DNA from 2 places in the Sphingomonas sp. ACRSK genome. Region 1 is predicted to be linked to the other one. Evidence: riboswitches for the same ligand, from Rfam matches in the RefSeq annotation. Region 1 holds a riboswitch; the other holds the start of a gene.

Evidence for each region. A riboswitch is a leader RNA that binds a small molecule or an ion and turns the genes downstream of it on or off. The one in region 1 is predicted to bind glycine.
Region 2: another riboswitch for glycine. It lies ahead of MHZ35_RS02290 (L-serine ammonia-lyase); the one in region 1 lies ahead of gcvT (glycine cleavage system aminomethyltransferase GcvT).

Annotation. Positions count from the first base shown of each region.
Region 1 is NZ_JAKRNR010000011.1:76,604-91,448, forward strand. Features, by position in the region: gene thrB (homoserine kinase) at 1-310, opposite strand, end outside; gene ispH (4-hydroxy-3-methylbut-2-enyl diphosphate reductase) at 314-1,288, opposite strand; gene MHZ35_RS08060 (hypothetical protein) at 1,405-2,052, shown strand; glycine riboswitch at 2,149-2,251, shown strand; gene gcvT (glycine cleavage system aminomethyltransferase GcvT) at 2,407-3,588, shown strand; gene gcvH (glycine cleavage system protein GcvH) at 3,601-3,972, shown strand; gene gcvPA (aminomethyl-transferring glycine dehydrogenase subunit GcvPA) at 4,248-5,606, shown strand; gene gcvPB (aminomethyl-transferring glycine dehydrogenase subunit GcvPB) at 5,603-7,174, shown strand; gene MHZ35_RS08085 (hypothetical protein) at 7,357-8,106, shown strand; gene MHZ35_RS08090 (alkaline phosphatase family protein) at 8,162-9,451, opposite strand; gene ychF (redox-regulated ATPase YchF) at 9,527-10,627, opposite strand; gene MHZ35_RS08100 (hypothetical protein) at 10,724-11,008, opposite strand; gene MHZ35_RS08105 (TIGR02466 family protein) at 11,227-11,832, opposite strand; gene pth (aminoacyl-tRNA hydrolase) at 11,842-12,414, opposite strand; gene MHZ35_RS08115 (50S ribosomal protein L25/general stress protein Ctc) at 12,511-13,131, opposite strand; gene MHZ35_RS08120 (amidohydrolase) at 13,265-14,575, opposite strand; gene MHZ35_RS08125 (DUF4893 domain-containing protein) at 14,647-14,845, opposite strand, start outside.
Region 2 is NZ_JAKRNR010000002.1:206,288-221,132, reverse strand. Features, by position in the region: gene MHZ35_RS02325 (branched-chain amino acid aminotransferase) at 1-913, opposite strand, end outside; gene MHZ35_RS02320 (MarR family winged helix-turn-helix transcriptional regulator) at 990-1,481, shown strand; gene proC (pyrroline-5-carboxylate reductase) at 1,482-2,294, opposite strand; gene MHZ35_RS02310 (YbjN domain-containing protein) at 2,291-2,791, opposite strand; gene MHZ35_RS02305 (accessory factor UbiK family protein) at 2,899-3,198, opposite strand; gene MHZ35_RS02300 (TspO/MBR family protein) at 3,219-3,773, opposite strand; gene MHZ35_RS02295 (TlyA family RNA methyltransferase) at 3,858-4,613, opposite strand; gene MHZ35_RS02290 (L-serine ammonia-lyase) at 4,654-6,039, opposite strand; glycine riboswitch at 6,141-6,229, opposite strand; gene cobU (bifunctional adenosylcobinamide kinase/adenosylcobinamide-phosphate guanylyltransferase) at 6,275-6,799, opposite strand; gene MHZ35_RS02280 (aminotransferase class I/II-fold pyridoxal phosphate-dependent enzyme) at 6,869-7,855, shown strand; gene cbiB (adenosylcobinamide-phosphate synthase CbiB) at 7,809-8,786, shown strand; gene MHZ35_RS02270 (cobyric acid synthase) at 8,774-10,237, shown strand; gene cobS (adenosylcobinamide-GDP ribazoletransferase) at 10,214-10,930, opposite strand; gene MHZ35_RS02260 (histidine phosphatase family protein) at 10,927-11,496, opposite strand; gene cobT (nicotinate-nucleotide--dimethylbenzimidazole phosphoribosyltransferase) at 11,493-12,509, opposite strand; gene MHZ35_RS02250 (DUF1636 domain-containing protein) at 12,506-12,913, opposite strand; gene MHZ35_RS02245 (hypothetical protein) at 12,913-13,458, opposite strand; gene MHZ35_RS02240 (TonB-dependent receptor plug domain-containing protein) at 13,471-14,845, opposite strand, start outside.

The sequences.
Region 1 (14,845 bases):
ACTCGATCAGGCAGGCGGGGCGGCCTTCCAGCGTCTGGATCACCGTGCCGGTGCGGTCGGGCAGCGCCCGCGGCACCGGATTGCCGGCTTCGGCCAGCCGGTCGATCATCGCGAAGAAAAAGGGCAGGTCGCCCGCATCCACGCGCTTCTCGTAGAGCGTCAGGATGAAGCGGCCGCGGGTGGTGTCGACCAGATAGTTGGAGTTCTCGACCCCTTCGGCGATCCCCTTGGCCGAGACAAGCGCGCCCACGTCATAGCGGGCGAGGAAGGCGCCGAGCGCCTCCGCCGAAACCTGCGTATAGACGGCCACCGGTCAGGCGGCGGCGGCTTCGAGGCCGCGGGGCAGCTTGAAGGTAAGGGTCTCGCGGGTCATCTCGACCTCGCGCTCGTGGATCTCGAAGCGCTCGGCGAGGCGGTCGACCACCTCGCGCACCAGCATCTCCGGAGCAGACGCCCCGGCGGTGAGGCCGAGCGAGCCGACACCCTCCAGCCAGGCGAAGTCGATCTCGCTGCCGCGCTGGATCAGATGGGCGGGCGTGCCCTCGCGCTCGGCGACCTCGACCAGCCGCAGCGAGTTGGAGGAGTTGGGGGCGCCGATCACCAGCACCAGGTCCACGGACGACGCGATCGCCTTCACCGCGGCCTGGCGGTTGGAGGTCGCGTAGCAGATGTCGTCCGCCTTGGGCGCGACGATCGCGGGGAAGCGGCGCTGCAGCGTCGCCATGATGTCGGCAGTGTCGTCGACCGACAGCGTGGTCTGGGTGAGGAAGGCGAGGTTGTTCGGGTCGATCGGCATCACCGCCTCGGCATCCGCCACCGTCTCGATCAGCGTCATCTGGCCCTGCGGCACCTGGCCGAAGGTGCCGATCACTTCCGGGTGGCCGGCGTGGCCCACGAACAGGATGTGGTGGCCGGTGGTCACCAGCCGCTCGGCCTGGCGGTGTACCTTCGAGACCAGCGGGCAGGTGGCGTCGAGATATTCGAGGCCGCGATCTTCCGCCTCGGCCGGCACCGACTTGGGCACGCCATGGGCGGAGAACACCACCGGCACGCCGGCGGGCACCTCGTCCAGTTCCTCGACGAATACCGCGCCCTTGGCGCGCAGGCTGTCGACCACGAACTTGTTGTGGACGATTTCGTGCCGGACGTAGACGGGCGCGCCGTGCTTCTCGATCGCGAGCTCGACGATGCGGATCGCGCGGTCGACCCCGGCGCAGAAACCGCGGGGCGCCGCGATCAGCAGCTCGAGGACGGGCTTGGCAGCGGGCGGCGTGGCGGGATCGGTCATCACCCCCGCGCATCTACGCGATTGCTTGCGCGCTTGAAAGGCGCTTCCTATGCTGGCGGCGGTCCGGGTCGGCGCTGCATGCGACGGCCCGTTCGTCGTGAAAGGTGTACTCCCCTGTGATCGTCCGAACGCTCGCTGTTTCCGCTGTCGCGCTCCTCGCCCTCGCGGGGTGCAGCCGTAAAGGCGAGATCGACGTGACCCGTGGCGTCGGCATCACCACGGTCCGCTCCGCCTGTCCGGCGGCGGGCGTGCCCGCCGGCACCGGCGACATCACCCTGTTCGATCCGGCCGGCACCCAGCTGGCGAGCGCGATCGACGTGACTGCGACGATCACCAACGTGCGCGCCACCTGCAACGAGACGGGCGAGGACATCGTCTCCACCGTCACCTTCGACATTCAGGCGCGCCGCACCCGCACCGACGGCGCTCGACAGGTCGACCTGCCGTACTTCCTGACGGTGGTGCGCGGCGGATCGCAGGTGGTGGCCAAGCGCATCAACCATGCCGTGCTCGACTTCGCCCCCGGCGAGGCGCGCGCCCAGGCGACCGGCAGCGCGACCGCGGTCGTGCAGCGTTCGGCGGCGACGCTCCCGGACGAGATCCGCCAGCAGATCACCCGCCCGCGCAAGGCCGGCGCAGAGGATGCTGCGGTCGACCCGCTGTCGACTCCGGAAGTGCGCCAGGCCGTGCTCAACGCCTCGTTCGAGGCGCTGGTCGGCTTCCAGCTGACCCAGGACCAGCTGCGCTACAACGCCACGCGCTGATCGGACGCCGGTCTAATCGACGCTCACCGCGCGAGGCCGATTGACTCGGCCCCGCGGTCGAGCCAGAGCGGGCGCGTCGATGGCCGGGAACGGCCATGGGCACGCGCGGGAGAGCGCCGCCGGCCTTGGAGGCCGCATGCGGCCGCCGAAGGAGCAACCGCCCCGGAATCTCTCAGGCTAAAGGGACCGCGCGCGCCAACGACACTCTGGAAAGCGCGCCGTTATTTCGGCGCCACCGAAGGGGTAAGCGCGGAACTCTCGCGCGAAAGCTCTCAGGTTCCGTGACAGAGGGGGCGGCGGGGATGCGGGGAGGCCTGTGTCTGCGTCGTGCCAGACCTGCCGGAGACTGCGCGAATGAGCGACCCGATTTCCTCTTCCGATGCGGACGGCTTCGAGCCGATCGCGCCCTCGCTGCTGCCGCTCGACGCCTGGCATCGCGCCAAGGGCGGTCGCATGGTGCCCTTCGCCGGCTATGAGATGCCGGTGCAGTATGAAGGCATCATGGCCGAGCACCTGTGGACCCGTAGCCACGCCGGCCTGTTCGACGTCAGCCACATGGGCCAGCTGCTGTTCACGGGCGAGGGCGTTGCCCAGGCCCTCGAGGCGCTGCTGCCGGGCGACCTCCAGGTGCTGGCACCCAACCGCATGCGCTATTCGCTGCTGCTCGCCGACAATGGCGGCATCCTCGACGACCTGATGGTGACCCGCCTGCCGGAAACGCATCCGTTCGGCGAGGCGGGTGAGCCGGCGCCTGCGGGCGAGGCCTTCTACATGGTCGTGAACGGCGCCACCAAATACGACGACCTCGGCCATCTGCGTGAGGCGCTGCCCGACTCGATCACCATCAACCATCTGGAAGAGCGCGCGCTGCTCGCGCTCCAAGGGCCTGAGGCGGTCGCCACGCTCGCGCGGCTGGTGCCGGGCGTCGACGCGCTGCGCTTCATGACGGCGGGTGCGTTCGAGTGGGCCGGCCACGCGCTGTGGATCAGCCGGTCGGGCTACACCGGCGAGGACGGCTGCGAGATCTCGCTGCCGGCCGAGGCTGCCGAGGCCTTTGCCGACGCGCTCACTGCCCAGGCGGAGGTGAAGCCGATTGGTCTCGGCGCGCGTGATTCGCTGCGCCTCGAAGCGGGCTTGCCGCTCTACGGCCACGACCTGGACGAGGAGACCACGCCGGTCGCCGCCGACCTTGGCTTTGCGCTGTCGAAGCGCCGCCGTGAGGAGGGGGGCTTCCCCGGTGCCGAGCGCATCCTGGCCGAGCGTGCCGAGGGTTCGGCGACCAAGCGCGTCGGCCTGCGCGTCGACGGGCGCCAGCCGGTGCGCGAGGGCGCGACCGTCGTCGACCAGGCCGGCAAGACCATCGGCCGCGTGACCTCGGGCGGCTTTGCCCCCAGCGTCGGCGCGCCGATCGCCATGGCCTATGTGCCCGCCGCGCTCGCGGTGCCCGGCACCGAGATCACCCTGTCCCAGCGCGGCAAGGCCCATACCGCCGAGGTCGTGCCGATGCCGTTCATTTCCCACCGTTACGTCCGCTAAGGAGCGCCGTCGATGAGCCGTTATTTCACCGAAGAACATGAGTGGGTCGAAGTCGACGGCGACGTCGCGACCGTCGGCATCACCGAATATGCCCAGAGCCAGCTGGGCGACATCGTGTTCGTCGAAGTTCCCGAGGAAGGCCGCGAGCTGACCAAGGGCGACGAGGCCGCGGTGGTCGAATCGGTCAAGGCCGCTTCCGACGTCTACACGCCGGCATCGGGCACCGTGGTCGAGGGCAATGCCGAGCTCGAGGCGAGCCCGGCCCTCGTCAACGAGGATCCGGAAGGCGACGGCTGGTTCTTCCGCCTGACCCTGTCCGACCCGTCCGAGCTCGAAGGGCTGATGGACGCGGACAAGTACGCGGCGTTCGTCGCCAAGCTCTGAACCCCAAGTCCGCCAGCTTTAGGCTGGCATCTCGGGCGGCGGGCGTGGCTCTTGTGGAGTGAGCCCGCCGCATGAGAAACCGGCGGTCGCCGGACCTTTGCAAGAGGCGCAACAGGCGTCCAGACACTCCCGTATCCCTGCGCAGGCAGGGATCCAGGGCCAAGCAGAGCAACGGCTCGCGGCGCTTGAAACCCTGGGCTCCTGCCTTCGCAGGAGCACGAGACAGCGCTTTGCAAAGGTCTTGGCCAGCCGGGCTCCCGTCCCGAAGGATTGCCATGCGCTACCTGCCCCTGACCCAGCCTGACCGTGAGGCGATGCTCGCCGCGGTGGGCGCGTCCTCCGTCGACGCGCTGTTTGCCGATGTGCCGGAGGCCGCGCGCCTCGACGGCCCCGTGCCCGGCCTGCCCAACCACGCCAGCGAACTCGCCGTCGAGCGCCACCTGTCGGCGCTTGCCGCCAAGAACCTCGCCGCCGGCACGGCGCCGTTCTTTCTCGGCTGCGGCGCCTATCGCCACCATGTGCCGGCGAGCGTCGACCATCTGATCCAGCGCGGCGAGTATCTCACCGCCTACACGCCCTATCAGCCGGAAATCGCGCAGGGCACGCTGCAGATGCTGTTCGAGTTCCAGACGCAGGTCGCGCAGCTGTTCGGCTGCGACGTGGCGAACGCGTCGATGTACGACGGCTCCACCGCCTGCTGGGAAGCGATCACTATGGCGCGCCGGGTCACCCGCCGCGGCAAGGCGATCCTCTCGTCGGGGCTCCACCCGCACTATGTCTCGGTCGCCAACACCATGGCGAAGTTCACCGGCGACCTGCTGGAGACCTCCGCGCCGACGCTGACCGCCGACACCGATGCCGAGGCGCTGATCGCCGCGATCGACGGGGATACGTCGTGCGTGGTCGTCCAGTATCCGGACATCCTCGGCCGCATCCCGGACCTGCGCCCGATCGCCGAGGCGGCACACGCCAACAAGGCGCTGCTGATCGCCGTCGTCACCGAGCCGGTGGCGCTGGGCGCGATCGCCTCGCCGGGCGAGCTGGGCGCCGACATCGTCGTCGGCGAAGGCCAGTCGCTGGGCGTCGGCCTGCAGTTCGGCGGGCCGTACGTCGGCCTGTTCGCCTGCTCCGACAAGCTGGTCCGCCAGATGCCGGGCCGCCTGTGCGGCGAGACCGTGGATGCCGAGGGCAAGCGCGGCTTCGTGCTGACGCTGTCGACCCGCGAGCAGCACATTCGCCGCGAAAAGGCGACGTCGAACATCTGCACCAACTCGGGGCTGTGCGCGCTCGCCTTCTCGATCCACATGACGCTCTTGGGCGAGAAGGGCCTGCGCCAGCTGGCCGCGAGCAACCACGCCCGCGCTGTGGCGGCCGCCGACCGGCTGGCGAAGGTGCCGGGCATCGAGCTGGTCAACACCAGCTTCTTCAACGAGTTCACGCTCAAGCTGTCGAAGGAAGCACGGCCGGTCGTCCGGACGTTGGCCGACAGGGGGGTGCTCGCGGGCGTCTCGCTCGGCCGGCTCTATCCGGGCGAGGCGGAGCTTGCGAACGGCCTGGTGGTGGCGGTGACCGAGACGGTGACCGCAGAAGATATCGAGACGCTCGCAACCGAGCTCGAAGAGGTGCTGGCATGACGATCAACCAGAGCGGCTGGCGCCCCGAGATGGGCGGCGGCGACGAGGCCACCCAGGCGACCTTCACCGGCAACCGCGCGCTGATGCTCGAAGAGCCGCTGCTGTTCGAGATCGGCTCGGCCGACGTGACCGGCGTCGACTTCGACGAAGCGCCCGAGGCGCCGTCGCGGCTCGGCGGCATGGAGCGGAAGGACCCGATCGGCCTGCCCGGCCTGTCGGAGCCGGAAGCGGTGCGTCACTACACGCGCCTCAGCCGTCAAAACTATGCGATCGACCTGGGCCTGTTCCCGCTCGGCTCATGCACGATGAAGCACAACCCGCGCCTCAACGAACGCATGGCGCGCCTGCCGGGCTTTGCCGACGTGCACCCGCTGCAGCCGGTCGACACGGTGCAGGGCGCGCTGGAGGTGATCCACCAGCTCGCGCACTGGCTGGTGACGCTGACGGGCATGGACTCGGTTGCGATGAGCCCCAAGGCGGGCGCGCATGGCGAGCTGTGCGGCATTCTCGCGATCCGCGCGGCGCTGGAAGCCAAGGGCGAGGGCCACCGCAAGGTGATCCTGGTGCCCGAGAGCGCGCACGGCACCAACCCCGCGACCGCGGCCTTTGCCGGCTTCAAGGTCGAGGACATCCCCGCGACCGCCGAGGGCCGCGTCGACCTGGAGGCGCTGAAGGCGCGGCTGGGGCCCGACGTCGCGGGCGTGATGATCACCAACCCGAACACCTGCGGCCTGTTCGAGCGCGACATGCGCGCGATCAGCGATGCGGTGCATGACGCGGGCGGCTATGTCTATTGCGACGGCGCCAACTTCAACGCGATCGTCGGGCGCGTGCGTCCGGGCGACCTCGGCGTCGATGCGATGCACATCAACCTGCACAAGACCTTCTCGACGCCGCACGGCGGCGGCGGGCCGGGTTCGGGGCCGGTGGTGTTCTCGGCGGCGCTCACGCCGTTCGCACCGCTGCCCTTCGTCGAGAAGCAGGGCGACCGCTTCGCGCTGATCGAGGAAGAGACCGCGGGCGAGCACCACGCCGGCAGCTTCGGCCGCATGGTCGCCTTCCACGGTCAGATGGGCATGTTCACCCGTGCGCTCAGCTACATCCTCAGCCACGGCGCCGATGGCCTCTACCAGGTGTCGGGCGATGCGGTGCTCAACGCCAACTATGTCCTGCGCCAGCTGGAAGACGTGCTCGACGCGCCGTTCGGCGGCAGCGGCCCGTGCATGCACGAGGCGCTGTTCTCGGACGCAGGCCTGGCAGAGGGCTTCACCACGCTGGACGTGGCCAAGGGGCTCATCGACGAGGGCTATCACCCGATGACGATGTACTTCCCGCTGGTCGTCCACGGCGCGATGCTGATCGAGCCGACTGAAACCGAGTCGAAGGCCGCGCTCGACCAGTTCATCGGCGCGCTGCGGTCGGTGGCGGAACGCGCCAAGGCCGGCGACCAGGCACTGAAGGGCGCACCGCACTTCGCGCCGCGCCGTCGCCTGGACGAGACCCAGGCGGCCCGCAAGCCGGTGCTGCGCTGGAAGGCGCCGCAGCCGGCGGCGCAAGCGGCCGAGTAACCGCACAGCCTCCTCCCGGGCCCGCGTCCGGGAGGAGAGGCTGCCGATACTTGCGCGTGGGCGTCGCTCGTGGAGACGACGCCGGAACCGTCCAAGTATCGCCCACGTTGTTCCGAATAGTTCACGCTCCGTTCAACCGCGTTCTGCGACCGATGCGGACATTCCTATTCGGGAGAATTCCCATGTTTCTGAAGCGCATCCGTACTCTCGCGCTGATCGCGGCAGCGGGCCTGGGCGTCAGCGCCTGCACCTATGGCGACGGCGGCTATGGCTATAGCGGCGTATCCGTCGGCTATGGCTCCGCCGGTTACTATGATCCCTATTATGACGGCTATGGCGCCGGCTACTACGGCAGCGGCTTCGGCTCGCCCTATTGGGGCTGGCAGGGCAATTACTATTATCCGGGCACCGGCTACTACGTTTACGACCGCTATCGCCGCCCGCACCGCTGGACCGACAGCCAGCGCCGCTATTGGGAGCAGCGCCGGCACAACTGGCGCGGCGATGGCCGTCCGGGCAACAACTGGAACGACTTCCGCCCCGGCGACGGTCGTCCGGGCGTGCGTCCCGGCCGTCCGGGTGACGGACGCCCCGGTCGTCCCGGCTATGGCCGTCCGGACGACGGCCGCCCGGGTGTTCGCCCGGGGCAAGGCGGCGAGTACCGTCCCGGCGTCCGTCCTGGTCGGCCTGGTTCCTGGGTCCCCAGTTCGCGTCCGGGCCAGGGCGGCGCGGGTGCCCAGCGCCCGGATCGCCCCGGCGGCAGCGACGCGCGGCCGGGCGGCCGTCCGAGCCCGAGCTGGGGAGATCGCGGCGGCCGGTCGAGCCCGCGTTGGGGTGGCCAGAGCGGCCGCTCCAGCCCGCGCTGGGGCGGGCAGGGTGGCCGTTCGGGCGGCCCGCGCTCCAGCGGCCGGGGCGGATCGCGTCCGAACTGACCCTGGGGGGCGGCGGGCTCCGGGCTGAACCCGGGGCCCGCGCCGCCCGAGCGCGTTACTGCGCCTTGAGGGCGCCGCGGAACGGCGCGTCCGTGCCGTCGACCCCTTGGGCGGGCGGCAGGCCGATCAGGTCGCGCAGCAGCGGGTAGACGTCGACGTTATCGAAGTCCGGCAGCGTGCGCCCGCTCGCAAAGGCGGGGCCGTTGGCGATGAACAGCGCCGTCATGTCCGGCGCCATGTTGTCGAAGCCATGGCTGCCGCCGGCCTGCGGCTGTGTCGGCGTGGTCGGCAGCACCTGCCAGCCGTCCTCCGCCAGGCACAGGATCGCCGGCACGCGCGGGTTGCGGCCATAGTGGAAGCGGGCCGGGATATCCCCCTTGCGCCAGCACTCCATGTGCGCATGCGGCTTCAACAGCGCCTTTTCGACCGCCGCTTCCTTGCCCGGCGTCGGCGTCAGCGCGGCGTAAGGGCCTGCCTCCACGACGTGGTAGAGCGACGGGTCGGCGAGCTTGTCGAGGGCCACGACCCGCTCGCTGGTGGTGGCGGCCATGCCGTGATCGGCGACGATCACCAGGTTTGCAGGCTGGCCCATCGCGGCGAGACCATCGACGAGCGCACCGACGGCTGCGTCCACATCGGCAGCGGCCTCGTTCACTTCGCGTGAGTCCGGGCCGAACTGATGGCCGGCACTGTCCACCGCCTCGAAATAGAGGGTGAGCAGGCGCGGGCGGATGTCGGCCGGGCGGCGTAGCCAGTCGAGCACGCCGTTGACGCGCTGAGTCGGGCTGATCGCCTGGTTGTACTGCTGCCAGTCGGACGGGCGGGTGCCGCCCTGCGTCTTGTGCGGCCATTCGGCGGCACGGGTGGCGCCGATCGGAACGTTCGAGCCGGGCCAGAACTGGGTGGCCGTACGGATGCCGGCCTTCTCGGCCGCTACCCAGATCGGCTCGGCGCCGTTCCACCAGCTCGGATCGTCCGTCGCCATGGTGAAGACGTTCTTGGGATCCGCGGGATCCTCCATGCGATTGGCGACGATGCCGTGCCGGTCGGGCCGCACGCCGGTCACCAGCGTCCAGTGATTGGGGAAGGTCTTGGACGGGAAGGAGGGGTGCATCGGCCCGGTCACGCCGGTTGCGGCGAGGCGGGAGAGCACCGGCGTGACGCCGCGCTGCAGATAATCGGGGCGGAAGCCGTCGATCGAGACGAGGATGGTGACGGGCGCTCTTGCCTCAGTCGCGGGAGCCGCCGGGGCAGTGCCGGCGACCCTGTCCGGAGCAGGTAGGGTCTGGGTGCAGGCGGCGAGCGAAGCGACGGCCAGGAACGCGGCGGAGAGGGGCTTGAGCATGGCCCGCCCTTCGCGCGCGTCCGCGGCAGGAATATGACAGTTGGCCCCTTGGCCGGCCTTTCGACCGGCAAAGGATCAGACGTTGAAGCGGAACAGCATCACGTCGCCGTCGTGGACGACATATTCCTTGCCCTCCTGGCGCAGCTTGCCCGCCTCCCGCGCGCCGGCTTCGCCGTTGCAGGCGACATAGTCGTCATAGGCGATGGTCTCGGCGCGGATGAAGCCGCGCTCGAAGTCGGTGTGGATCTCGCCCGCGGCCTGCGGCGCCTTGGCACCGGCTTCCACTGTCCAGGCGCGCGCTTCCTTGGGGCCGACCGTGAAGAAGGTCAGCAGGTTGAGCAGCTTGTAGCCGGCGCGGATCACGCGGGCGAGGCCGGTCTCGGTCAGGCCCAGGTCGCTCAGGAACTCCTGGCGGTCGGCAGGCTCCATGGTCGCGATCTCGGCCTCGATCGCGGCGGAGACGACGACGGCCTGTGCGCCCTCGGCCGCAGCCTTCTCGAACACCTTGGCGGAGAGCGCATTGCCCTCGGCCGCGTCTTCCTCGTTCACGTTGCAGACGTAGAGCACCGGCTTGGCGGTAAGCAGCTGCGCCTGGGCGAACACGCGCGCTTCCTCGTCGTCCTTGGGCTGGGTCAGCCGCGCCGGCTTGCCCTCACGCAGCAGCTCCAGTGCCTGGCCGAGCACGGAGGCGCCGATCTTGGCCTCCTTGTCGCCCTGCTGGCCCTTCTTGACGAGGTTGGGGACGCGCTTTTCCAGGCTCTCCAGGTCGGAGAGCATCAGCTCGGTCTCGACCGTCTCGGCGTCGGCGATCGGATCGACCTTGTTGTCGACGTGCTGGATGTCGTCGTTCTCGAAGCAGCGCAGGACGTGGACGATCGCGTCCACCTCACGAATGTTGCCCAGGAACTGGTTGCCCAGGCCCTCGCCCTTGGACGCGCCGCGCACGAGCCCCGCGATGTCCACGAAGCCGAGCTGGGTCTCGATGATCTTCTGCGAGCCGGCGATGGCGGCCAGCTTCTCCAGCCGCTCGTCGGGGACGGCGACGTTCCCGACGTTGGGCTCGATGGTGCAGAACGGATAGTTCGCCGCCTGCGCCGCTGCCGTCTGGGTCAGCGCGTTGAAAAGAGTGGACTTGCCGACGTTCGGAAGCCCGACGATGCCGCAGCGGAAACCCATGTCCGGTTCTTCGATCCCGATGGTGAAGGTGAAGCCCGCCGCATAGGCGTTTCGGGCTCCCTTTACCAGACGGGTGCTGCGGCACCGCCGCGAAGGCTATGCTTTCTTGGTCGTCTTCTTGCGCTTGGCCTTGGCCTTGGCCTTCGGCGCCTCGCTGTCGCGGGAAAGCAGCAGCACGGCACCGATCGCGAGCGCGCCGAGGCCGACGCCGGCAAGCGTCGCCAGCGTCACGCTGCGCGTCCGCTCGCGATCCGCGTCATCCTGCGCGCGGCGGGCGGCGGCGCGCGCCGCCGTCTCTGCAATTGCGGGCGATGGCGGGGGCGGTGCCTGGCGAGGGTAGGGGGCCTGGTTCGCGTCAGGAACGGGCGGGGTATGGCTCATGGGCGATCTTCCGGTCTGCTGGGGATGGGCGAGGGCGGCTTATTGATAGCCGCCTTCTTCCTCGCGCTCCTCGGCGGCCTCGGCCTGGGCTTCTTCCAGTTCGTCTTCGTTCTGGTTCTCGGTGGACTGGTCGTTGGGGTTCGGATCCTGGATCATCGGGACGGTCCTTTCTGGCTGGGTCTCCCCTTCAACCGTCCAGCCCGCCCCGGCGTTCCCCCTTACCAGCGGTAGTTGAAGCTCACGCTGATCCGTTCGCCCTTGCCGGCGTGGGGCATGACCTCGTGCCGAAGCCAGCTTTCCCACAAGAGGATGGTGCCGGGTTCCGGGTTCACCTCCACGAAGGTGGCGAGGCTTTCGGGCGCGTCCGGCCGGCGTGGCGGGGCCGCCATGAACCGTGCGAGGCGCGGGTCCTCCAGCTTGAGGCCGCCGGCACCCTCGGGCACGGCGACATAGACGGTGCCGGAGACGACGCTGTGCGGATGGATGTGGCCGGAGTGGCCGCCGCTGGGCTTCAGCAGGTTGACCCACAGGCTGTCGAGCTTCAGCCGGCGCCCGCCCAGGTCCATCGCGCAGGCTTCCGCAAAGCGCGCGACGTGCCGGTCGAGCAGGCGCTTCAGGTCGGCGAACACCGGGTCGCGGATCGGCAGGTCGTCGAGCGAGGCATAGCTGGTGTAGCCGCGGTAGCGATGCTCGCGCGACCAGCGCTTGCCGGCAAGGTCGTCCTCGGCCAGCGCGCGGACGCTTTCCTCGAGTTCCGCGATCAGCTCGGGCTGGCCGATCTGCTCCTGGTAGAGCGGGGTGGTGAAGAGGTGGCGGACGGGCATGGGGGCTCCTTAGTCCCGCTGCAGCCGCAGCGCGACCTCGTTCATGAAGCGGACGTCGTCGCCGCGCGCCAGCCACTCGGCTTCCGCCGCGACCGCGCCCAGCATGTCGGACAGGTCGTCGATCTCGGCCTTGGCATAATTGCCGAGCACATAGCCGGTCACCCGGTCCTTGTGCCCCGGATGACCGATGCCGAGCCGGACGCGGCGATAGTCGTTGCCGATGTGCTGATCGGTGGAGCGCAGGCCGTTGTGGCCGGCAGCGCCGCCGCCGGTCTTCACCTTCACCTTGAAGGGGACCAAGTCGAGCTCGTCGTGGAACAGCGTCACGTCGGCCGGCGTCAGCTTGTAGAAGCGCATCGCCTCGCCGACCGAGCGGCCGCTCTCGTTCATGTAGGTGCCGGGCTTCAGGAGCAGCAGCTTCTCGCTGCCGATGCGTCCTTCCTGCACCCAGCCCTGGAACGCCTTTTTCGGCGGGGAGAAACCGTGCACCTCGCCGATCGCATCGACGGCCATGAAGCCGACGTTGTGGCGCTGCATCGCATGTTGCGGGCCCGGATTGCCCAGGCCGACCCAGAGCTGCATGGCTGTCCCCGTGCTTGGGTGTTCCAAAAGAACATCGCCCCCGCAACAGGTTGCGGAGGCGATGCTGTCTTTACCGATGTCGGAAAAGGGAAGGGCTCAGGCGCCCGCACCCTCGACTTCGGTCTGCGTGTCGCCTTCGCTCGACTTGAGCGCGGACGGCGCCACGATCGTCGCGATGGTGAAGTCGCGGTCTTCGATCGCCGGCTGCGCGCCCTGGGGCAGCGTCACCGCAGAGATGTGGATCGAGTCACCGACTTCGGCGCCCTTGAGCGAAACCTCGACCTGGTCGGGGATGTTCGCTGCGTCGACCACCAGCTCCAGCTCGTGACGGACGACGTTCAGAACGCCGCCGCGCTTGATGCCGGGAGCCTCTTCCTCGTCGGTGAACACGACGGGCACCTGGACGGTGACGGTCGAGTGCTCGCCGATGCGCAGGAAGTCCACGTGCACCGGCAGGTCGGTGACGGGATCGAAAGCCACGTCCTTGGGCAGCGTGCGGATCGAGGAACCGCCGGCGTCGATCATCACGACCGAGTTCATGAAGTGGCCGGTCATCAGCAGGCGCATCAGTTCGCGACCGTTGACGTGGATCGGGGTCGGTTCTTCGTTGTTGCCGTAGATCACGGCGGGCACGCGGCCTTCACGACGAAGCGAACGGGAGGCTCCCTTGCCAACCCGATCGCGCGTCTCGGCCGACAGCGTAAGCTGGTCGCTCATCACAGTCTCCGTATTGCGCTTGGTTCCATGTTCGCCGACCGGGCCTCCAGGGATGACCCCGGCACGACAAGGGCGCGCGCTTACGCGAACGCGCGCCGGAACGCAAGCGAACCGCCGCCCAGAGTGGCCGCCGCTACTTCTTGAGCACGTCCAGCGCTGCTGCCGTCAGCGCCTCGGTCGCGGTGCCGATCACGGCCTCCGCATCCGGTGCCCAGCCGGCGCTGTGGAGCGAGGGCAGCTCCGCGAGCCCGTCCTGCGCCTTCGCCCATTTGTCGGCGGGCACCCCGCCGACCCAGAAGATCATGCTCTGGATCGACTTGTCCGCCAGATAATAGCGGCTGAAGTCCTCCCCGCCCATCGTCGCTGGCACCTCCTTGACCCGCGCTTCGCCGAACCGGCCGGTGAACAGCGTGCGCAGCTCGCCCGACAAGGGCTCGGTGTTGAAGGTGGCGGGCGTGTAGGTCTGCTCGACCTGGACGGTCGGCATGCGATCGTCGGGGATGCCGGCGGCGATCGCCTCGCCGCGCGCGATCCGGGCGATGCCGTCGAGCAGCTGCTTGCGCGACTCGTCGGTGTAGCTGCGCACGGTCAGGAGCAGCTTCGCCTCGTCGGGGATGATGTTGTGCTTGGCGCCGGCATGGAAGCTGCCGACCGTCACCACGCCCGGCGTCTGCGGATCGAGCTCGCGCGAGACCAAGGTCTGGAGCGCGCCCACGATACGGGAGGCAAGCACGATCGGGTCCTTGGTGGTGTTGGGATAGGCGCCATGGCCGCCGACGCCGCGGACCACCACGTCGACCGAGTCGACGTTGGCGAAGGTGTAGCCCGAATGGACGCCGAGGACGCCTGCCTGCAGCCCGGCGCTGTCGTGGAAGGCGATGGCATGGGTGGGCTTGGGAAAGCGCGTGTAGAGGCCGTCCGCCAGCATCGCCTGCGCGCCGAGCCCCACTTCTTCCGCCGGCTGCGCGATCATCACCAGCGTGCCGGACCATTGGCCTTTCATCGCCGACAGGTTGCGCAGCGTGCCGACCCAGCTCGCCATGTGCGTGTCGTGGCCGCAGGCGTGCATCACCCCCGTCTCGACGCCATCGGCGGTGGTGGCGCGGACCTTGGAGGCGAAGGGGAGGCCCGTCGCCTCCGTCACTGGCAAGCCGTCCATGTCGGTCCGGATCAGCAGCGTGGGGCCGGGGCCGTTGCGCAGCACCGCGACGACGCCGGTGCCGCCGACCTTCTCGGTCACGGTGAAGCCCGCTTTGCGCGCCTCGGCCGCCATGCGTGCCGCGCTCTTCACCTCCTGCCGGCTGAGCTCGGGAGCGGCGTGCAACTCGCGGTAGAGCGCGGTCAGATGCGGAAGCGCTGCCATGGTCGCGTCGCGCACCGGTTCGGCAGCGGCGGGCGAGGCCGCGGCGGAGAGGGCGGTGGCGAGCAAAGTGGCGGCGAACATTGGACGCATGGCGAATTCCCCCTGAAGTCGGCGCCAGCGTGCGACGGCCTCCCGCCCTTGGCAAGCGTCGCTCAGCCGGCGGGAACCAGCTCGATCACGTCCAGGGTGGATTCGAAGCGCGGATAGGGAAGGGCGATGCGCCAGCGGCCCTCCGCCACGCGCTCGACCCGGCCGGCCATGTCGCGGGTGGTGTCGCGGCCATAGTCCAGGGGGGCGGTCTCGTCGCTGAGCATCAGCGTGCCCAGGAAGATGCCGCGCACCTCGCTGTCC
Region 2 (14,845 bases), on a different contig from region 1:
CGCGAAGCCGGCCGCTGTGGGCATCTGCCTCCCACTGGTCGATCCCATAGCGTTCCTCGCGCACCGTGATCCCCTGGTCGCGGGCAAGGCGCAGGATCGAATCGCGGGTAATGCCGGGCAAGATCGTGCCGGTCAGCGGCGGCGTCAGCATGCTGCCGTCGTCGAACACGAAGAAGATGTTCATGCCGCCCAGTTCCTCGACCCAGCGGCGCTCGGCTGCATCAAGGAAGACGACCTGGTCGCAGCCCTGACGGATCGCCTCCGCCTGCGCCACCAGGCTGGCCGCATAGTTGCCGCCGCACTTGGCGTCACCGGTGCCGCCCGGCGCTGCGCGCGTATATTCCTGGGACACCCACAGCGAAACGCTCGGCGCGCCGCCCTTGAAATAGGCGCCGACCGAAGATGCGAGCACGATGTAGAGATACTCGGCCGAGGGCTTCACCCCCAGGAACACCTCGCTCGCGAACATGAACGGGCGCAGGTAGAGCGCCCCGCCCTCACCCTCGGGAATCCAGTCCCGCTCGACCAGCGAGAGCTCCCGGCAGGACGCGAGGAACAGCTCCTCCGGCAGCTCCGGCATCGCCATGCGGCGCGCCGAACGACGGAAGCGCTTCGCGTTCTCTTCCGGACGGAAAAGGCCGACGCCACCATCCTCGAGCCGGTACGCCTTCAGCCCCTCAAAGATTTCCTGCGCATAGTGGAGCACCGCCGCTGCGGGGTCCATCTGCACGGGGCCGCGCGCGACGATCTGCATGTCGTGCCAGCCCTTTTCGTCGGACCAGCGTGCAATCGCCATGTGATCGGTGAACACGCGACCGAAGCCCGGGCTCACCAGCTTGTCCGCACGCTCGCTGGCCGGGAGCGGCGAGGCGTTCGGCGTAAGAGGAAAGCGCGTTTCGGACTGGTCGATCATGATCTGCTCCGCAATCGGACGGCGCGGTGCCGTTCCGGCTTGCCGTGGCCTAAGCCCACTGGCAGAACAGGTCAACATGACTGTCCCAAATCGTGCAGCCTCGGCCCAGTTCCTCCGCGAGACGGAAATCCGCCGCGGCTTCGAGCTGCTCTATTTCGGGCATTCCAATCTGACCCGCGTGACCGACGCCGAGCTGGAAGCCCACAAGCTCGGCCGGGCGCATTACCGGGCCCTCTACTTCATTGCGCGCAAGCCCAGCCTGTCGGTGAGCGAACTGCTGCGGCTGCTCGCCATCACGAAGCAATCGCTGGGGCGTGTGCTGGGCGAGCTTTCCGAACGCGGATTGGTGGAAAGCCGAAGCGACGACCGCGACGCACGCAGGCGGCTGCTGAAGCTGACGCCGGAAGGCGCCGCGCTGGAGAGCCGCCTGTATCAGCTCGTGCGGGAGCGGCTGGCAAAAGCCTATCAGACGGCCGGACCCGAAGCGGTCGCAGGGTTCTGGACGGTGCTCGAAAGCCTCATCCCGGACAGCGACCGTCCGATAATCCGGGCACTCGGCGAGCGCTGATCAGCCGCGCGCGGCGGCCGCCATCTCGGCGTTGCGCCGAGCCGATGCCGCCAGCGTCTCCGCCATCAGACGACGCAGGACATCCTCGCGGTCGAGCACGTTGAGGCCCTCGCGGGTGGAGCCGCCCGGGCTCGCGACCCGGTCGGCCAGGGTCGCGGGCGAAGCGTCCGTCCGGCTGGCCAACGCTCCTGCGCCTTCGACGGTCGCGATCGCCAGGCGTCGCGCCTGGTCCTCCGGAAGGCCGAGTGCCGCGCCCGCCGCGCCCATCGCGTCGATGAAGCGAAAGACGAAGCCGGGGCCGCATCCGGACAGCGCGGTCACCGCATCGAAGAGCCCCTCCTCGGCGATCCATTCGACGGTGCCGAGCGGGGCCATCAGCGCCGTCGCCGCACCCCGCAGCCCCTCATCGGTGCTATCGCTGTGCAGCGCCACCACACCCTTGCCGATCGACACCGGCAGGTTCGGCATCGCGCGGACAATGGCATCCGCCTGGAATCGCGCCGCAAGCGCTGCATTCTCCACGCCTGCCAGGATCGAGAGCAGAAGCCTGGGGCGAAGCTGCGCAACCGCGGTCTGCGCGATGGCGTCGAGCTGCTGCGGCTTCACGCCCAGCATCACCGTCGCTGGTGCAGGCGCATCGGCAGGCACCTCGGTCAGCACGCGAATGGCGTCGATCGGCAGCGAGCCGCTGCGATTGATGACCGTGACGTCAGCCGCGGACACGTGTCCGGTGTCCAGCCAACGGCGCAGCATCGCGCCGGCCATGTTGCCACATCCGATCAGCCAGATCGGGCCGGCGAGCGGCTGCGTCACGCCTCGCCCCGCGTCTCGATCATCGAGGCGGCGATTGCCTCTCGCGGAGACTTGCCGCCCCACAATACGAATTGGAACACCGGGTAGAAGCGCTCGCACTCATCGATCGCGGTATCGACCAGAACCTCGGCCTGCTCCAGCGAGAGCGCCGCTTCCTCGACATCGATCATCGCTGCGTGGCGGAACAGCAGGATGCCGCTCGACGACCATAGTTCGAAGTGGCCGATCCACAGCTGCTCGTTGATCAGGCCGATCGCCTCATAGATCGAGCCGCGACGATCGTCCGCCACGCGCACGTCGGGAAAGGCCAGGAACTGGAGCACGCCGTCGTCCGCGCGCCAGATCGCGCGCAGCTCGAACTCGGTCCAGCTTCCCTTGACCTTGGCGACGATCTCATCCTCGTCGCGCTGGTGCGACCAGCCGTGCGCGGCGAAGTAGCGCTCCAACATATCGATCGGAGCGGCAGCGTCGCGATCATCCTCGGCTTCGTCGAGCATCAGGTCCTTTCCGGATGGGCAGTCGTCATGGTTCGGAAATGCCAAGCGGCGCGCACCGACACAAGGTCGACGCGCGCCGCTTGGTCCAGAAAGCTGGGGAAAACCCGTTAGCCGATGCTGTCGCCCGCAAGCGGTTCGGCCGCCGTGGGGGCCGTGCTTCCGCCGGCGAGCTTCGCCTCCAGTGCTTCCAGTCGTGCCCTCAGGCCATCTGCCTCGTCCCGCGCGGCAACGGCCATCGCCTTCACGACCTCGAACTCGTCGCGGCTGACGAAGTCGAGCCCGCCGACGAATTCACGCACCCGCTCGCGCGCTGCGCTTTCGCCCTCGCGCGCCATGCCAGCCAGGGTGCCGGCAGCGCCGTTCACGAACTTGGCGAAATCGTCGAAGATCCGGTTTTCGGATTGCATGTGTCAGGTCCTTCCCGCGTCTAGATCGCCATTTGGGCAGACGAGGTCGCGGGCACAAGGGTTTCGGCACCCGGATTACGCCGATCGATCTCCCAGGTGAGCGCCGTCGCCAGGATCAGCCACGCGACATAGGGCACGAAAAGCAACGCCGCACGCGGGCGGATCCGGGCAAACAACCAGGCCGTAAGCGCCACCAGAACAAGCAGCACCAGGATCAGCGCCAGGGCCGCGGACACGCGATGCGCTCCGAAGAACAGCGGCATCCAGGCGAGGTTGAGCACCAGTTGCACCACAAAGGCGCTGACGGCGATCCCACGCCCGCGCGCGCCTCGCGCGTCGAGCACCATGGCCAAGGCCACGCCCAGCAGCAGGTAGATCAGCGTCCAGGCGACCGGAAAGGCCCAGTCCGGGGGCGTGAACCACGGCTTTGCCAAGGCGGCGTACCAGGCGTTCTGGGATCCAGCGGGAACCAGGCTGCCGGCGACCAGTCCCAGGAGGAGGACGAGCGGCACGGTCACGATCGCCCACCGCAGGAAGCCCGCACGCAATTGCGCTCTGGAAGCGATCTCGTTCACGCGCTCAATCCTGTTCATCCGGTCGCGTTGTCTGCGGTGCGGCCGGGTGCAATGCAAGCCGGAGCCGCCACTCAGAGCCTGTCCCTATTCGGGACCGCCGCCCTCGTCGGGAGCATGGGCTGCGATGAGGAACTCGACGTTGCCTTCGGGACCGGTGATGGGGCTCTGCGTCACGCCCTCCACCTGCCAGCCGCGACCGCTGAGCCAGTTCGCCACCTCCTCGCACACGCGCGCGTGCACGGCGGGATCGCGGACGACGCCGCCCTTACCCACCTCCGCGCGCCCGGCCTCGAACTGCGGCTTCACCAGCGCGAGCAACCGTGCGCCCGGCTTCGCGAACCCCATCGGCACGTCGAGCACCTTGGCGAGCGCGATGAAGCTCGCATCGCAGACGATCAGGTCCACCCGCTCCGGCACATGCGCCGCGGTGAGGAGCCGCGCACTCGTCTGCTCGTGCACGATGACCCTAGGGTCCTGGCGGAGCTTCCAGGCGAGCTGGTTGGTGCCGCTGTCGACGGCATAGACGCGCGCCGCCCCACGGGTCAGGAGCACGTCGGTGAAGCCGCCCGTGGACGCGCCGACGTCGATCGCAACCGCGCCGTCGACCGTCCAGCCGAAGTGATCGAGGCCATGGGCGAGCTTCACGCCGCCGCGGGAAACCCAGGGATGGTCGCGTCCGCGCACGTCCAGCACGGCATCGTCCGCCAGCTGCTGCCCGGGCTTCTCGATCTTGCGATCGCCGACGAACACGAGGCCGGCCATCACCAACGCCTGCGCCCGCGTACGGCTCTCGGCGAGGCCTCGGTCGACGAGCAGCTGGTCGGCACGGATTTTGGGCATGGCGGCCGCATGGACCGGAACGGCCCCCGGAGGCAAGCCGTCAGCAGGCGACGACGTTCACTGCCAGCCCGCCCAGGCTCGTCTCCTTATACTCGGATCGCATGTGGTCGCCGGTCTGACGCATCGTCTCGATCACCGCATCCAGCGGCACGATATGGCTGCCGTCGCCGTGCAGCGCCAGATAGGCGGCGTTGACCGCCTTCACCGCGCCCATGGTGTTGCGCTCGATGCAGGGCACCTGCACCAGGCCGCCGATCGGGTCGCAGGTCAGGCCCAGGTTGTGCTCCATGCCGATCTCTGCGGCATTCTCGATCTGCTGGTTCGTGCCACCAAGCACCGCCGCAAGCCCCGCTGCCGCCATCGAGCAGGCGACGCCGACCTCCCCCTGGCACCCCATCTCGGCAGCCGAGATCGACGCGCGCTTCTTGTACAGGAAGCCAATGGCGGCCGCGGTCGCGAGCAGCACCCGCGAGCCCTCCGGTGTCGCTCCTTCCACGAACCGCTCGTAATATTGGAGCACTGCCGGGATGACGCCCGCGGCCCCGTTCGTGGGCGCGGTAACCACTCGTCCGCCGGCCGCATTCTCCTCGTTGACGGCCAGCGCCCACAGGCTGATCCATTCCATCACCGAAGCCGGCGCCGCTCGATCGCTGCGCGCAGCCAGCGTCGTGTGCAGCGCCTTGGCACGCCGACGGACGTTCAGGCCCCCCGGGAGCACGCCGTCGGTCGCACAGCCCCGTTCGATGGACGCGAGCATCGCTGCCCGCACGGCGTCCAGAAAGGCATCGGTTTCCTCGCGGCTGCGCCAGGCGCACTCGTTTCGGCGGACGATCTCACCGATCGAAAGGCCGGTCGCCTCGCCCAGCTCGAGCAACTCGGCACCAGAGGCGAACGGATGCGCGACCGCGGCGTTGGCGATGTGCAACCCGGCGCCCGCCTCCACCACCACGCCGCCGCCGATGGAGAAATAGGTCTGGGTGCGTTCGCCTTCGTACGCATCCCAGGCGGTGAAGCGAACCGCATTGGGATGCCCGGGCAGGAATTCGTGCGAGAAGACGATGTCGTCCGCGCCGAACGCGATCGGCACCCGGCCGCCAAGCTGCAATCGGCCGCGTTCGCGCACCGCCCGCAGGATCTCCGCTACTGCGTCGGGATCCACGGTATCGGGCAGATGGCCGGCAAGCCCGAGCACGACGGCGCTGTCCGTCGCGTGGCCGCGTCCCGTCAGCGACAGGGAACCGAACAGCTCGCAGCGGACACGAACCGGCTGCAGCGCCTCCAGCGCCGCCTCGGCAAAGCCATGGGCCGCCCGCATCGGCCCCACGGTGTGGGAGCTCGACGGCCCGATGCCGATCGTGAACAATTCGGTGACGCTGATCGCGCGGCGCGCGTCGGCGCGGCTGTTCTGGGAAGGATCGTCCGGCATGATGAACTCCCCGCCTCCAGGCGGTTGCATGCCCCCTCTGTCCTTCCTGCCTGAGAATGCTATCCCGTCGGCGGACGCCAGCGCGCCTCTCTCCAGATGTTGATGACGACCGGTCCTTCTGCCTGAAAGTTTCCGGGGCGGTTGCTCCTTCGGCGCCGGGCTGGTGCCCGATCTCTCCCATGTCGTCGCACCCGTGCTGCCGCTTGCGCCGGGCAGGTGTCAAGCCGGATCGGCGTCACTTCACGATGATGGGGATGCCGGCCACGGTCATGTGCACCTGGTCGGCCACCGCGGCGACGCGCTGGTTGACGGTGCCGGCAAGATCGCGGAACGCCCTGGCGAGCGCGTTGTCGGGCACGATGCCGAGCCCGACCTCGTTGGCTACGAGGAGCACCTGCCCCCGCGCGCGCTCCAGTGCCGCCAGCAACTGCGCCAGCCGCGCCTCGGCATCCTCCTCGCCGAGCAGCAAGTTGGAGGCCCACAGCGTCAGGCAGTCGACCAGCACCACGGCATCCTCGTCATCCGCGGCCGCGATCGCGCTGGCCAGGTCGACCGACGCCTCGACGGTCGTCCAGCGGCCGTCGCGATCCGCCTGGTGCCGGCGAATGCGATCGGTCATCTCGTCGTCGAACGCCTGGGCAGTCGCGACGAAGACCAGCCGACCACCCGACGCCTCTGCCAGGCTTTGTGCGTAGCGGCTCTTGCCCGAACGGGCGCCGCCCAGCACCAGCATCGTGCGTCCCGATCGTTCGATGCTCATCCTTTGCCCCTTGCCTGTTGCTCCGCCAATGCGGATGGAGGCTGCCGCACCCCAAGTAGAGGCTCCGCATTGCGCGCATTGATGTTCCACGGCGGCTGCCTCGAAGAGGCGACGCACTGCTTTCCCGATGCGCCGCAGCCATGGCTCGATCTCTCCACCGGGATCAACCCCGTTGCATGGAGCCCGACGATTGCGCCCGACATCGACCTCGATCGGCTACCCTCGGAGCGATCGCGCGCGGCACTGGAAGCGGCCGCCGCCGCCGCGTTCGGGGCGCAGCATCTGGCGATCACCGCATTGCCGGGCACCGAACTCGGGCTACGGCTGCTCAGTGGTCTCGGGTTGCCGTCGCCGCACCGCCACGGTGCGCCCGGCTACCGAACCCACGCGGATGCCCTCGCCTGCAGCGACATGGTCCCGATCGATGCGCTTGGAGCGGTCGGCGACGGCACCTTGCTGCTCGCGAACCCGAACAACCCGGACGGCCGCGTGGTCGCGCCCGAACAGATGCTGGACCTGGCCCGTCGTCTTGCTCGCGCAGGTGGCGTGCTGGTGATCGACGAGGCCTTCGCCGACGCGACTCCAGAGGTAAGCGTGCTCCCGCATCTGACGCCCAAGGATCGGGTGCTCGTCTTGCGGTCGTTCGGGAAGTTCTTCGGCTTGGCCGGCGTCCGCCTGGGCTTCACCTGTGGCGCGGCGGATCTGGTGGCGGCGTTGCGCGATCGGCTGGGAAGCTGGCCGATCTCCGCCCACGCCATCGCGCTCGGCACTGCCGCCTATGGCGATGCCGACTGGATCGCCGACGCCCGCAAGCAGCTGGCCGAGCGCTGCGGGGCTCTGGATGCCGTGCTGCGTCGTCATCACCTCGAGCCGCAGGGCGCAAGTCCGCTATTCCGTCTGATCGAGGACGCAGCGGCGCAGGCGATCTTCACCGACTTGGCGCGCCAAGGCATCCTGACCCGGCCGTTCGACTATGCGCCCGAGTGGCTGCGCATCGGCCTTCCAACGGATGCGGCGGCGCTGGCGCGGCTTGATCGGGCGCTCTCCCATCGCTGAGCCGATCGCCCTGCTCGCGCTTGCGATCGATGCCGCAGTCGGGTGGCCCGAGCGGCTCTATGCCCGCGTCGGCCACCCCGTCGGCGGCTTCGCGCGCCTGATCGGTGCGTGCGAGGCGCGCTGGAACGTTCCCGACCGGCCGGAGTGGAGCCGCCGTGCCGCCGGGGTTCTCACGGTCATGCTCCTGATCGTCGCCGCAGCGGGTGGCGCCTGGCTCCTCGAACGAACGGCCCGCAACCTGCTGGGTCCTTATGGCTGGATCGGCGTGGCGCTGTTGGCGGCACCCGGCCTGGCACAGCGAAGCCTCGACGATCACGTCCGGCCGGTTGCAGCGGCCCTGCTGGCCGGCGACCTGCCGAGGGCGCGTGCTGCAGTCTCCCGCATCGTCGGCAGGGACACTGCCGCGCTCGATGAAGCCGCCGTCGCGCGCGCCGGCATCGAAAGCCTTGCAGAGAGCTTCTGCGACGGCATCGCGGCACCGCTCTTCTGGCTTCTGCTGCTGGGACTGCCGGGGCTTTGGGCCTACAAGGCGCTCAACACTGCGGACAGCCTGATCGGCCATCGAGAGCCGCGCTGGCGTGCCTTCGGCTGGGCATCGGCGCGGCTCGACGACCTCGCCAATATTCTGCCGGCACGATTGGGTGGCGCCCTCCTCTGCCTTGCTGGCGCCGGCGGATGGCGAACGATGTGGCGCGACGCCCGCCGTCATGCGTCTCTCAACGCTGGCTGGACGGAAGCGGCGATGGCCGGCGCCCTTCGCGTCCGGCTGGCCGGGCCGGTCGCCTATGATGGCGTAACGGCGGACAAGCCGTGGATCGGCGGCGAATATCGGGACCCGACTTCAAAAGACCTTTTCAGAGCGCTCCGCGTCTATCGTCGCGCCTGTCTCTTTCTCTGGGTGATTGCAGGAGCCATTGCATGGGTGCCGTGATGTTGCAGGGGACCGGCTCCGATGTGGGCAAGTCGGTGCTGGTCGCGGGCCTCTGCCGGGCACTCGCCAATCGCGGCCTGCGCGTACGTCCATTCAAGCCGCAGAACATGTCGAACAACGCCGCGGTCACGGCGGAAGGCGGCGAGATCGGCCGTGCCCAGGCCACCCAGGCCCTGGCTGCGCGGGTCCGACCCACCGTCGACATGAACCCCGTGCTGCTGAAACCTCAGGGGGACCGCACCTCGCAACTGGTAGTGCGGGGGCAGGTGCGCGGCATTCTTCGGGCTGCGCAATGGCGCCAGGGTCGCGAAGGCCTGCTGGACGAGGTGCTGGCGAGCTACCGGCGCTTGCAGGCCGAAGCGGACATCGTCGTGATCGAGGGCGCCGGCTCGCCTGCCGAAATCAACCTGCGCGCCGGCGACATCGCCAACATGGGCTTCGCGCGCGCAGCCGGGGTGCCGGTGGTGCTGGTCGGCGACATTGACCGGGGCGGCGTGATCGCCTCGCTGGTCGGCACGCGCGCGGTAATAGACCCCGAGGATGCCGCCATGATCCACGGTTTTCTGGTCAACAAGTTTCGCGGGGATCCGGCGCTGTTCTCCGATGGCTACCATGCGATCGCAGAACGGACGGGGTGGCGCGGGTTCGGCGTGGTGCCGTGGCTCGCGGACGCGGTCAGGCTGCCGAGCGAGGATGCCGTCGTGCTCCAGCAATCCCAGGCCGTGAGAGCGGATCGCGTGGTGATCGCCTGCCCCATCACCGCCCATATCGCCAACTTCGACGACCTCGATCCCCTGCGCCTCGAACCCGACGTGGAACTGGTGATGGTAGCGCCCGGCAAGCCGATCCCGGCAGAGGCGGCGCTGATCGTCCTTGCCGGCTCCAAGGCGACGATCGCCGACCTTCGTTTCGTGCGCGCGCAAGGCTGGGACATCGACATCCGCGCGCATCATCGGCGCGGGCGGCCCGTGCTGGGCCTCTGCGGGGGTTATCAGATGCTTGGACGCAGCATCGCCGATCCGGAGGGGGTTGAGGGTCCTGCGGAGAGGGTCGGCGGCCTCGGGCTGCTGGCAGTCGACACCGTGCTCGGAGGCGACAAGACGCTGGCAGAGGTCCGCGGCACCGCCAACGGCGCGGCGTTCGAGGGCTATGAAATCCATCTCGGCCGGACCACGGGCGCCGACACGGCACGCCCGGCGGTGCGCTTCGAAGACGGCCGGACGGACGGCGCGGTGAGTGCGGATGGGCTGGTGACCGGAAGCTATGTGCATGGTCTGCTGGGGCTGGCCGCGCAACGGCGCGCGTGGCTCGCGCGGATCGGCGTGGCAGGCAGCGGCCCGGACCACAGCGCTTCCGTCGACCGCGCGCTCGACGGTATCGCGGCGGAGCTGGAGCAGCATGTCGACATCGACGCGCTGATCGCGCTGTCAGCCTTGGCCGATCGTCACTAGCGCCACCAGCAATCCGGTCTCCACCAGCTCGATTCCTGCACCATGGGCGTCGCCGGTGATCCCGCCCAGGCGTCGCCGGAACCAGGCCGCAGCAGCCCCGATCAGCAGCGGCGCGACGATCAGGGAAGGCACTGCGACGCATGCGGCCGCCAACACGGCCGCCCAGCCCCAAAGATCCCGCGCGCGGACCGCGGAGGCCACGGTTGCGCCGAGCCCAGCCGGTTTGAGCGGCCGGACCCAGCGTGCCCAGGCGAGCGGGCCCATGCGGGCGGCAAACGGCACCAGCACGAACGGAAGCCATCCGGCCCCCGCCGCGCCATGAAGCAGCACCAGCTTCGCCAGCAGCTGCAACACGATCGCCACCACGCCGAAGCTTCCGACACGGGGGTCGGCCATGACCGCGATCAGGCGGCTACGATCCCCGTGCGCGGCACCGACCCCATCAGCGACATCGGCAAGGCCGTCGAGATGCAGCGCGCCCGTGACGCCGACCCAGCAGGCGAGCGCCGCAAGCGCGCCGACCCAGGGGTCGGCGAGGCTCCCGAGCCACCCCGCCCCGGCAACGAGCGTCCCTACCACCAGCCCCACGACCGGGTAGCACCGGATCGCGGCCGCGAACGCCTTGGGGTCAGCGGACACCGATGGAACCGGCAGGCGGGTGAGGAAGCCGAACGCGAGCAGCAGCCCCTTCATGGGCGCAATGCCAGGATCTGCGCGGCGGGTGCCTCGCCGCGCCAGAGGCGTAGCGAGAGCACACAGGCATAAGGCAGGTCGAAGGCCCAACTCTGACGCCGGTCGAAGCCGCAGGCGGCTACCAGAGCCGCCCGCATGGCGCCCGCATGAGTAACGATCAGGCTGCCGTCCCCGACCTCTTCCAGGGCCCGGGCGACGCGTTCAAGGAGCGTCGACCAACGCTCCCCACCGGGTGGCGGCGCTCCATCCGGATCGTCCCAGAACCCGCGGAGAGCCGTAGCGTCCACCTCTTCCGGGCGCCGTCCATCCCAGTGTCCGAAATCGAGTTCCCGCCACCGTCCATCAAGGCCCAGCGGTACCTCGTGATCCGCCGCGACCGCCGTGGCGCAGTCCACCGAGCGGCGCAGATCGGACGCGACCACCTGCCGGATGGCCAATTCGGCCGCAGCCGAACGGCATGCCCGCACCCCGTTGGGGAGAACTTCACAATCCGTGCTGCCAAGCAGCCGGCCGGCAAGCGCCGGCTCGCCGTGGCGCATCAGGTGAAGATCGATCGGCGCCGTCACGCCTCGGAAACGCCTGCCTCGGCAAAGCTCGCCATCTGGTCGTGGGTCGCGATCGCGGCGCGCACCACCCCTGCTGCAATCGCAGCGCCGCTGCCCTCCCCCAATCGCATTCCCAGAGACAGGATCGGGGTGAGCCCGAGCCGGTCGAGCAGCCGCGCATGACCGGGCTCGGCCGAGCAATGTCCGGCGAGGCAATGCCCGACGATGTCCGGGTTGGTCGCCGCAAGCGGAGCGACGCCGGAACAGCAGATGAAGCCGTCCAGCAGCACGGGGACGCCTGCCTGCCGTGCTGCAAGCACCGCGCCGGCGATGGCGACGATCTCCCGTCCGCCCAGGCGCCGGAGGATCTCAAAGGCACCCGATGCCGCCTTCGCGTGACGGGTCAGGGCGGCGTCGACTGCCGCGACCTTGGCTTCGAATGCACTACCGTGGACGCCGGTACCCGGCCCCACCCAATCCCGCGCGCCGCCGCCGAAGCTCGCTGCCGCTAGTGCGGCCGCCGCGGTCGAGTTGCCGATGCCCATCTCGCCCAGCACGAGCAGGTCGAGATCCGGCTCGACCACCGCGGCGCCCGCATTGAGCGCCGCGAGGCACTCTTCGGCGGACATGGCGGGCGCTTCGACGAAGTCCTCCGTCGGGCGGTGGAGATCGATCGGGACGACGACCAGTTCCAGCCCGGCGGCACGGGCCAAGGCATTGATGGCGGCGCCTCCGGCTTCGAAGTTGGCGACCATCTGCGCCGTAACTTCGGACGGAAAGGCACTCACGCCTCGGGCCGCCACGCCATGGTTGCCCGCGAAGATTGCCACCCGCCCCCGGTCGATCCGAGGACGCTCGCGTCCCTGCCACCCGGCGAGAAACAGCGCGATCTCCTCCAGCCTTCCCAAGGATCCGGGTGGCTTGGTGAGGACGTCCTGACGGGCGGCAGCAGCACCGCGCGCTGCCGCATCGATGCTCCGAAGGCTTCCTAACGCCGCTTCGAACGCTGCGGCCGAAGCGAAGAAGCCGCTCATGCCACCACGAAGCCGGCGGGCGGCATGCGCGTCAGGAAGTGCCCCTTCACACCTTCCGGCCAGTCGCGATAGGGCACCTGTCCCGCATCGCTCTCTGCATACAGGACTGCATAGTCCAGGATAGCACGTGCCGCACCTTCGTCCGGCGTGAAGCGCCCGAGGACGTAGCCGACCTTCTCCGGCGCGCGCAGATGCACGGTGCAGGAGTCCCCGCAGGCGAACAAGCAGGGCATCTCCTCGACTGCCACGGCCTCATACGCGGGGTCGCTCGCCTGCACGGCCCGCAGTGCCTCGACCAGGCGGGCACCGCTTCGCTTGCCGCTGTCGCCGGTCTGGTCCTCACCGGGCACGCGGCAGGTGTTGCAGGCGACGATCGCCGGCCCGCTGGCCGCTGGCTTCAGGATCATGCGAGCGCACGCTCCGTCTGCACGGGCGGCACGCCGAGGCTGATGAGCAGACGGTGGAGAACCAGCAAGCCTGCGAGCACGGCCGCATTGCGCGCGAGCTGGCGCAGCAGCACGTCCGGAGCGAAAGCCGCGGTCCCGCCATCCAGCACTAGCGTCCCGAGAAGGATCATCACCTTGAAGGCGACGAAGGACGCGACGAAGCTCAGGCCGAGCCGGGTGAGGAGCCCCGCCCCCGATCGCGCCGCTGTCGAGTGCGCTGCGATGGCGCCCGCGACGGCCGCGAGCCCCATCACCCCACCCCAGCCGAGGCTGTTGGCGGCCAGAGGGTAATCAAGCCAGCAGAAGCCGACGAGCTGGCTCACCGCCCATGCGAGCAGCGCGAGCGACACCCCGTCCTTCGCCCGCATGTGCACCGCCGCCAGGGCGGCAAGCGCCGGGAATGGCGTCGCGCACTTGAACACCAGGGTGGTCGCGACGCTCGCCACGGTGAGCAGCAGGATCCAGAGCGCCGATGCGGCTTGCGAAGAACGGGGTGTCGTCATCGATCATTTCCCTCAGAAGCGGCCGCGCAGACCTGCATAGACGCTGCGGCCGAGCGTGCCGTACCGGTAGACGGTGGCATAGTCCTCGTCGAACAGGTTCTCCACCCGCGCGAAGAGCCGCACCTTCGGGCTCAGCGGGACCTCGCCCCGAACGTCGACCAGCGTATAGTCGTCCAGTCGCGTCGTGTTGGCCGCATTGTCATAGCTCTTGCCGGCCCAGCGCAGCGCCGCGCCCAGGGACGCACCACTCGGCAGGCTGTAGGTCGCGGACGCATTGGCCGTGTGGCGGGGACGCCGCGGCAACCAGTTGCCATAGGCGCTGCCGGTCGAGCGGTTCTCGGCCTCGGTCCAGCTGTAGTTGGCGTCGGCGGTCACCCGCGAACCCAGGCGGGCAGCGACGGTGGCTTCCACTCCGCGGGCAAATGCGCGGGCGATGTTGTCATAATAGCCCCAGCGCGCGATGTCGGTGCCGGGGATGACGCAGAGCGGGTCCGGTGTGGCGCCGCAGCCGATGTATTCGACCAGGTCGCGGGTCCGGCGCTCGAAATAGGTCGCCGAGAGCGTCACTGCACGGTCGAACAGGCGCTGCTCGACCCCCGCCTCCCAGCTCCGCGCGCGCTCCGGGTTGAGGGCCTGGTTCCCGTATTCGGAGAACAGCTGGTAGAGCGTCGGCGCCTTGAAGCCTTCGGAGTAGCTGGCGCGAACCACGGTGCCCCACGGCAGTGCCCAGGCTCCGCCCCCGGCGAAGAGCGTCTTGCTGCCGTAGCGGTTGTGGTTGTCCTGCCGCAGCCCCGCAGTCAGGGTGAGGCCGTCGATCACCATGCCGTTGATCTGCCCAAAGACGCCGGTGAGTTCGGCCTTGCCGCGTGCCGGCTCCGGCACCGGGTCCGACAAGGCGCCGGAAGGGGAAACGGAGCGGAAGCGCGACTTCTCGTTCTCGATCCCGAACACGGCGTTCCATCCGGTCGCGATCGCAAGGCTGCCCTGATACTCGAGCCGCTCGTTCCGGCCTGCCGCGTCGAAGGTCTTGGGTCGCTCGCGCGCCGGATCATAGTTGTCGCGGTTGGTGTCGGTATAGCCGTAGCCGAAGCGGTTGCGCAGACGGCCACCCAGAAGGTCGACGTTCAGGCCCGCATATCCCACGAACTCACGGTTGCGCGAATACTCCAGGCTGTCGCCGGCGAACCCGTCGATCTCCACGCGTCCATTGGCGTAATAGCCCCGCACCTCGGCGCTGACGCCGGTCGCCAGCTCGAGCCGCGCGCGGCCCTGCGCGCTTTGGTTCGTATAGCCGTCCGCCTCGCGGCCACCGAAGTCGGGTGCCACTGCCGAGACACCATCGGTAGTGAACGTCTGACCGCCGACGCGCCACGCGAGCGGGCCGGTC